Regions from separate parts of the Paraliobacillus sp. X-1268 genome, predicted to be linked through region 1. Evidence: riboswitches for the same ligand, from Rfam matches in the RefSeq annotation. Region 1 holds a riboswitch; the other holds the start of a gene.
What was found. A riboswitch is a leader RNA that binds a small molecule or an ion and turns the genes downstream of it on or off. The one in region 1 is predicted to bind thiamine pyrophosphate.
Positions count from the first base shown of each region.

Region 1 (4,218 bases):
TCCGCATTAATAAGTTGTGGGATCTCAGCTTCCGCACTTTCAGGGATGCGTTTTGGTATACCTAATCTAGTAGAAGAAATTTCTAATCAACTTTTTCTTGATGATCGCGAAGACATTATGAAGAATTTCTTTGACTATGATGAAGAAGAATTTGTAGGAGAATGGCTGGAAACAAGTAATCAATCTCATTAATATCTTTAGGTCCTATCCAGATGAAAGGTGGATGGGGCTTTTTTTTGATTACGAGAATATACTGAATGTCTCTGAATTAATCACAAATACGCCTGTATAAAACATAAACTATCCTAGTCTAAAACTAGGAGGTAAATGATGTATCCATATTATAATCAATATCAATCGTTAAATCAGTTTTATAGAGAGTCTCCATATTTACATCCATATCCACAACAATTAAATTACTGGGGGCGGCAACCATTCACAAGAGGCCAAGCAACATGGACAGAAGGAGGACGTGTTACGCAATGTGGTATGCCTTGGTCTCATAATGAATATATGACAGCAGCTGTAGGTGTGAATTCGCCTTATCAATGTGGGCAAACGTTAAAGATACGTGAGCTTTTCTCCCAAACTTTAAGAGAAGTTATTGTGACAATTGTTGATAAAGTACCTGGATTCCCAGCTGATAAAATTAACCTACACCGAAAGGCATTTGAAGCATTAGGTGCAGATCCAGCGGTTGGGGTAATAAATATTGAATTTGAATCTTCACCAGAAGTAGAGGAAGCAGAATGGGGAAAATATTTATTGGAAGTTACTGAGGTAGCTTATCCGAATTATAATATAACAGAATATAATTTTGTTAAGAAAACAAATCCAGCACCAAATCAAACAAAGGAAATCTATCACTATATTTTACAATCACCTCAAGAAAGAGTTAAAATCCAAGGCACGGTAATTTATAATTCAAACACTAATCGTGTTGAATCCTTTGATATTAAAGAAATATAAGATTGAAAAAGCCCAATCCACGTATAATGCGGATTGAGCTTTCAATTTTTTAATCATTTATTCAATTCATCAAAATTCATGTTGAACCATAAGGGGTCATTGTTATTAACATCACCATTATAGTTAATTAGCAATTCTTCACCAGCTTTTATATCTGTGTGAGCAAAAAATACAAAGGTATGATCTGGAAAGTTTATATCGTAATCGGTATTTGGAGTATAGGAATGATTAAACAACATGCCATATCCTAAAACAACCGCGGTATGATTTTTACCATATTCAAATACGTAATCATCCAGTACTGTTTGTTCTATGTGTTCGTGCTCCTTGTTTGGATAAGGAATAACAGGTGCAATATGTACTGTTTCTCCTTTTTTTATGTCGCGTGTAGCGAATACGCCTCGATTGAATTCCCCGTCGCTTAATGTAGATGTCTTTATCTCAATCATGTAGGTCACCTGCGATTTCGTTTTATTTTATTCATGTGTACTCTATTTTGACAGTTGCTTATAGCGAACGCAACTGGTTGTACTTGAAATTTATAAAAGTTACAAAATTTATCGCCTTTTAAAAAAAACCCTAAATTTTGTATGACAAGTTCATTATCTTATGATATGATGAACTCGAAAATCAAATAAGCAAAACCACAAGGGGAGCTAAAAAGCTGAGAGTGAACACGTTGTTCTAACCCTTCGAACCTGTTAGTTAATGCTAGCGCAGGAATGTGGATCGTGATATGTAGATTTACGTTTACATATCTGTTCTCCCTTGAGGTTTTTTGTTTAAAAAAGGGGAGTTTTTTTTATGAAAAAATTAAGTTTGGTTATGTTGATTGAGGCGTCCTTTTTTGCATCATTGGCGTTTGTTTTTGATTTACTTCCGTCGATTCGGCTTTCTCCATCGATTTCAATTTCTTTTGCTATGGTTCCAATTTTAATTTTAGCGTTTCGATGGGGGATTAGGGTTAGTTTAATTTCTGGCTTTATCTGGGGTATTTTACAAGTTATCTTGGGTGATGCCTATATTCTAACTCCACTTCAGGCATTTATTGAATATTTTATTGCCTTTGCTTTTATTGGTTTTGCAGGTCTATTTTATAAAGTCATTCAATCGAACCTGAAGATGGGGAAAAAGAAAAAAGTGTTATTTTGGGTTATTACCGCGACACTTGTTGGTTCTGTTGCACGTTACTTTTGGCACTTTGTTGCTGGATTTATTTTTTGGGGAGAATACGCGCCTGATGATATGAACGTGGTGTTGTTTTCATTGATTACAAACGGGATTACCATGTTGGGTGCCTTTGTTTTATGCGCGATCTTATTGGTGCTTTTGATCGGAACTACTCCGAGATTAATTGAGCGAAAATAAACTAGTTTTAACTCCCCGTTTTATAAATGGGGAGTTAAAACTAATAGCTGTCTGCTGCGCTTTTAATATAACCAAGCAGTAAAATAGTTAGCGTTAGGAAGCCAACAATTAAATAGTTAAATAAGCCATTAGAGAGATCAAGTAAGTCTATTAATTTTTGATCCGTCAAAATCATTTCCCCGGCTGTCCACGCAAGAATACCAGCACCAATATAAGCTATCCAACGATATTTTTCTAATACTTTTACGATTAGTTTCGATCCGAATATCATAATAGGAATGCTAACCATCACGCCAATGATAATCATACGAATATCCCCATGCGCCGCACCTGTAATAGCAACAACATTATCCAGACTCATTACCGCATCTGCAACAATGATTGTCGAAACAGCTTTTAATAAACCAGTATGTGAGGTAATGGTAGCTTCCTCTTCTTTTTCAACAAGTAAATTATACGCTATCCAAAGAAGTAATAAACCACCAATTACATTTACAAAAGGAATTTGCATTAAATAAATGATAATAACTGCAAAAAATATTCGGAGCAGAACAGCGCCAATCGTGCCTAAAAGTATTGCTCTATTTTGATGTCTTTTTGGTAAAGACTTGGTGGCCATTGCAATCACAACAGCATTATCACCGGAAAGAACAATGTCAATTGCAATAATTTTTAATAATGCAATCGTCGCAACAGGTGTTATTGAGAATAGTAATGGGAAAAAGTCCACTTTTTGTTCCTCCTACAGAAATTTAAGATGGATAAGCTAAGTTGTCCATAACCAATTCTATGAAGAAACTTGAAATAGTAAACCAAAAAAAGTAGAAGTTTTTTAAAGTATTTATTCTTTTAATTGTTCTCTTTTAAATATCCATACATAAATTAACCCCGCAAAAAATAGAAAACCTCCATAACCAACAGTAGGATATAAGTATTTAACCATAGCAGAAAAGCCAATTTGACTGAATAAAAAAGCTGCTAGTGTTGTGCCTGCAATCACCCAAATTCGAAAGCGTGCAGCGATAAAGTTCATTCTTGAAACAAATCCATATAAATTTCCGACCGCAGTGGTATATACTTCAGCAAATAATACAATAGCAAAAATTAGTTGAATAAATGGAGCAATTTTAGAAGCTATAAGAATCATGGGCACTTCCACATTTGAAACACTATCTAAATTCGTTAAAATACTGAAAAAAATAGCAATGATCCCTATCCCTAAACCTAATCCACCTAATAAAGCCCCCCATAGTAGGTTTTTTTTATTTTTAGCTTTCGCCCCCATTGGTGCTAATACTGCAACGGCAATCACAAGATTATAAGAAGCGTAATTAAGAGCAGAAATGAACCAATTTGGTGCAGCGCCTTCAATGGACTTCGATACTTGTAAATCTGCAGCTGTAATTGGATTTATTGAGATACTATAGATAGCGATAAAAAGAACAGAAACTAATAATACTGGAACAACATAACTGATGGCATTAATAACACCTTTCATTCCAGTTATAACAGTTAGTAGTGAAATAATTGCCATTAAGATCGTCCCCCATAAGGAGGCTAACTGAAATTGTTGATCAAAGATTGCACCGGCTCCAGCTATCATGGCTGCTAAAGCACCGAATAGAAAGACTGTAATAATAATATCGATGATCGTACCAATAATTTTTCCGTTAGTAAATCGCACTACCTCTACATAAGAGCTAACATTTAATGCTTTACCAATTACTAAAATCGTATAGCCGAAAAAGAAAAACAAGAGCGTTGCAAAGGTAAGTCCAAATAGGCCATTTATTCCATATGCACTAAAAAACTGGAGGACTTCTTGCCCGGAAGCAAAACCAGCCCCGACAACGGTTCCAATGTAAGTTGCCGCCACTTTAA
Region 1 is NZ_QJSK01000025.1:1,704-5,921, forward strand. It holds gene D2K62_RS16795 (flavin-containing monooxygenase) at 1-192, shown strand, start outside; gene D2K62_RS16800 (DUF3889 domain-containing protein) at 331-969, shown strand; gene D2K62_RS16805 (SET domain-containing protein) at 1,023-1,418, opposite strand; TPP riboswitch at 1,609-1,709, shown strand; gene thiT (energy-coupled thiamine transporter ThiT) at 1,774-2,337, shown strand; gene D2K62_RS16815 (TerC family protein) at 2,378-3,067, opposite strand; gene D2K62_RS16820 (YkvI family membrane protein) at 3,179-4,218, opposite strand, start outside.

Region 2 (4,218 bases), on a different contig from region 1:
CATTACCCCAAATCCAAACCAAATAACGAGCAGTGGTGCAAGTACGATAATCGGAATGTTTTGCGATAAAATCAATAACGGATAAAAGGCCTTTTTAAAGGTTGGTAATATATGCAAACTAATCGCCACCATAAGTCCCACTGATACGCCAATGGCAAATCCAATTACTGATAATTTCGTTGTAGAGATAAGGTGATGCTGATAGCCACTCCAACCAGCGATTCCTTCTTGAACAATTACAGTTGGTGCCGGTAATAGCCATGCTGGGATATCAAAAAGGTGACTAATCGTTTCCCATAATACGATAAGAACAGCAATGACGATAATTGGACTGATCGTTTTTGTTGTAATTTTTTTCATATTAGAAAGGCGATGTCAAAACTGGCACCGCCATCCCTCCCTTTTACTTAACGATACTTCTCTGTTAATACGTCCATTGATGCACCATCAGGCTTATAATAGACTTTCACTTGCGAAATAATACTCGGACAACCACGGGCAGCCATTTCTACATTCATTTTTTCTATAATTTGAAATAGCTCCGTTAATTCACCTTCCATTGTCGTTTCGAGTGGATTAACTTGGTACCTCACACCAGATGCTTCGATTACTGCGATTGCTGCGTCAACATATGGAATGACATCTTCGCCATTTTTTGTTTTTGGGATAATTTGAATACTTACAAGTGCATTAGCCATTTTTCGAGAGCCTCCCTTTTAATCTTCAGGTAAAAATTCATTCGTAAATGCATCATTCGCATTAAGTTCTGTCTCTAATAAATCATTTTCGTACATCCAATCTGCGTAATTTTCCCACACTTCAACATCTTGGACACCCCATTTAGCTGCGTCATCCTGATATTTTGGTGATAACCATGCTTGACTAGCCTTCACAAGTTCTGGGTCTAAATCAGGTACAGCTTCAATTAAAATATCTGCCGCTTCTTCTGGATTATCTATTGCATAATTATACCCTTTTGCTACAGCCGCTAAGAACTTTTCAACTGTTTCTGGATTCTCATCGATCATCATTTCATTCGTTGTAATGACTGGTGTGTAGTAATCTAATTTCTCTGAGTAATCGGTTAGATACTGCATGTTTAGATCAACACCACGAAGCTCAGCCTCAACACCTGTCCACCCATAATATATCCAAGCAAAATCAATATCACGTTCTACCGCCGTGAAGAAATCAGTATTTCCCATATTGATTATGTTCACATCTTCCACACTAGCGTCTTCTTGTTTCATTAGTGAGTCAATTACTGCTGCCTCAACTGGTGCTCCCCAACCACCATACGTTTTACCGGCATAATCTGCAGGTGATGTAATTTCTTTATCTACTGGAGAAGCAAATCCTGAAGTATTATGCTGAATAACTGCTGCAATAGATACAATCGGTATATCTTGTGTCCGAGCCTCTGTAATTGTTTCCTGTGCACTAATTCCAAAATCAGCTTTTTCCGCTGCTACAACTTGATCTGCACCAGATTCACTTGGCAATGTAATTTCTACATCTAAGCCTTCTTCTTCAAAAAAACCTTCAGCTTGCGCAACATAAAGCCCGGTATGATTTGTATTTGGTGTCCAGTCTAGCACCATCGTTACTTTCTCCAATTCTTGACTAGCTTGTTCGTCATTTGCACACCCTGTAATAATAAATCCAAGTGTAACCAATAAAAATAATACTTTCTTCATCTTAAAATCCCCCTTTTATTTGTGGAGGAACATATCCTTTTTCACGAAAAAAAATACGCTTAGGCATTAGCCTGGGCGCATATATAGTCACTTCTATTCGTGTTCATATATGTTCCCTACGCTGGTCTCAGCCAGATCAGGTTCCAAGGGTCAGTATCTATAACGGATACGATCTCAACCAGCCAAACTGGTCCCCCTACATTGAAACGTGCTATTTAATTAATTACACTACCAACTTTGCCATAGATTCGACTAATATTCAAGTACTATTTCATCATCATTAGTCATTTTTCTTTACTATTCAGTCTATACATAAGCAAATGATTTCATCTTTTCTACTTATTATGGCAGAATAAACATGCAAAGATTAATTAAATAACTGAGGTGTTCTAATGAAAATAGATGTATGGTCTGATTTTGTTTGTCCGTTTTGCTATATTGGGAAACGTCGCCTAGAACAAGCGCTCGAACAATTCCCGCAAAAAGATAGTGTTGAAATAGAATTTAAAAGCTTTGAATTAGATCCAAATGCAGCAGTATATGCAGGTAAGAGCATTCATGAAGCAATTGCTGATAAGTATGGGATGCCAATCGAACAAGCGAAAGAGACAAACGCTGGACTTGGTCAGCAAGCTGAAAGTGTTGGTTTGACATTCCATTTCGAAACAATGAAACCGACTAATACGTTTAACGCGCATCGCTTAGCAAAATATGCCAAAAGTATTGGTAAAGAAGCAATCTTGACAGAGAAACTATTGTATGGTTATTTTACCGATTCTGTTAATCTAAGTGAAACAGATGCATTAGTTAAGATTGCAGAAGATGCTGGGCTAGAGAAAACAAAAGCAATAGAAGTTCTTCAAGATGAAACAGCTTTTGCTAATGACGTACGAGCTGACGAATCATTGGCACAACAATACGGTGTGACTGGTGTACCGTTTTTTGTAATTAACGATAAATATGCAATTTCTGGTGCTCAACCAGTAGAAACATTTAAAGATGCCTTAAATACAGTTTGGGAAGAAGAAAATCCAAAGCCAAAATTTACGGATCTTTCAACTTCTAAAACAGAATTTTGTACTGATGATTCATGTGGCATTCCCGAAGAAAAATAATACGTGAAGGTTTCCGAAAAATCGGAAGCCTTCTTTTTTTATCTATGCTAAAATGAATGTTGCTAAAAACAAGGAGGACATCATAGAATAATGGCAACTTTATTACAGAAAAAACTAGGCTTATTACTAATCATATTAACCTTATTAACTGGCTGTGGTCTTCAAACTGATCTAAACAGGGAAACACAAACAGATTCGGATCTTCCTTCCGCAACTGTGGATCGTGTTGTCGACGGCGATACGGTCCATATTATCTTGGATGGTGAAGAGGAAAGTGTTCGACTTTTACTAGTTGATACACCTGAGACAAAACATCCTAACCTGCCAGTCCAACCCTACGGAGAACAAGCGAGTAAGTTTGCTAAAGAAAAATTGACAGAAGGCACTCAAATTCAGCTCGAATATGATGGTCCAAAGCGAGATAAGTATGACCGACTGTTAGCATATATATGGATAGACGGTGAACTTTTTAATGAAATGTTGTTGGAAGAGGGATTCGCACGTTACGCCTATGAATATGATCCGCCTTACACACATTCCGACCAACTAAAGGAAGCCGAAACTAAAGCAAAAGCAGCTGATCTTAACATCTGGAGTGAGGATGGTTATGTAACTGAAGATGGTTTTACAACAGTCGATATAGATGAAACAAGCTCAGATGTTTACTATCAAAATTGTACGGCAGTAGCTGAAGCAAATGCTAGTCCTATTTCAGAAGGAGATCCTGGTTATGGTACACATTTAGACCGAGATGGCGATGGTATTGGTTGTGAATGACATAAAAAATAGTAAAACACTGTATCTTCAATGGAGATACAGTGCTTTTTCATGAAAACTCTTAGGCTTTATTGCCATTAAAAAATGTTCGTTTCAAATACTTCTCTATTTCTACTATTATAAATACACTTAATCCGACTCCAATCGGAATTAACCAGAGTCCAATATCTAGTGCTGCTGTGGCAAAAATAGTTTGCATAAATGGTAAATACGTAATCGCAAGCTGAAGTAGAATTAAAATCGCACAAACAATAAATGCAATTTTATTCGTGAAAAAGCTTTTGTTTAGCGCAAATCCATGTTCGTTTCTAACATTAAATAAGTAAAACATTTTACCAAATACAACAATATTTAATGTCACTGTATTAGCTACTGCATGTGCATAACCATTATCTACCATTATTGCATTAGCAATCAAACCACCACCAGCTACAAGTGCTGCCACATAAAAGATTCGAAATACATAGTACTTGCTTAACAATTGTGTTCCCTTTTCTCTTGGCTTACGAATCATCACATCTTTTTCAGCAGGTTCATAAACGAATGCAAAAGATATAGTGATGGCCGAAACCATATTAATCCACAATAGTTGAACAGGACTTAACAACATGGAAATTCCCAGCAAAATA
Region 2 is NZ_QJSK01000016.1:5,083-9,300, forward strand. It holds gene D2K62_RS14385 (ABC transporter permease) at 1-360, opposite strand, end outside; gene D2K62_RS14390 (thiamine-binding protein) at 408-698, opposite strand; gene D2K62_RS14395 (ABC transporter substrate-binding protein) at 717-1,697, opposite strand; TPP riboswitch at 1,794-1,905, opposite strand; gene D2K62_RS14400 (DsbA family oxidoreductase) at 2,090-2,812, shown strand; gene D2K62_RS14405 (thermonuclease family protein) at 2,903-3,589, shown strand; gene D2K62_RS14410 (cation-transporting P-type ATPase) at 3,651-4,218, opposite strand, start outside.
Region 2: another riboswitch for thiamine pyrophosphate. It lies ahead of D2K62_RS14395 (ABC transporter substrate-binding protein); the one in region 1 lies ahead of thiT (energy-coupled thiamine transporter ThiT).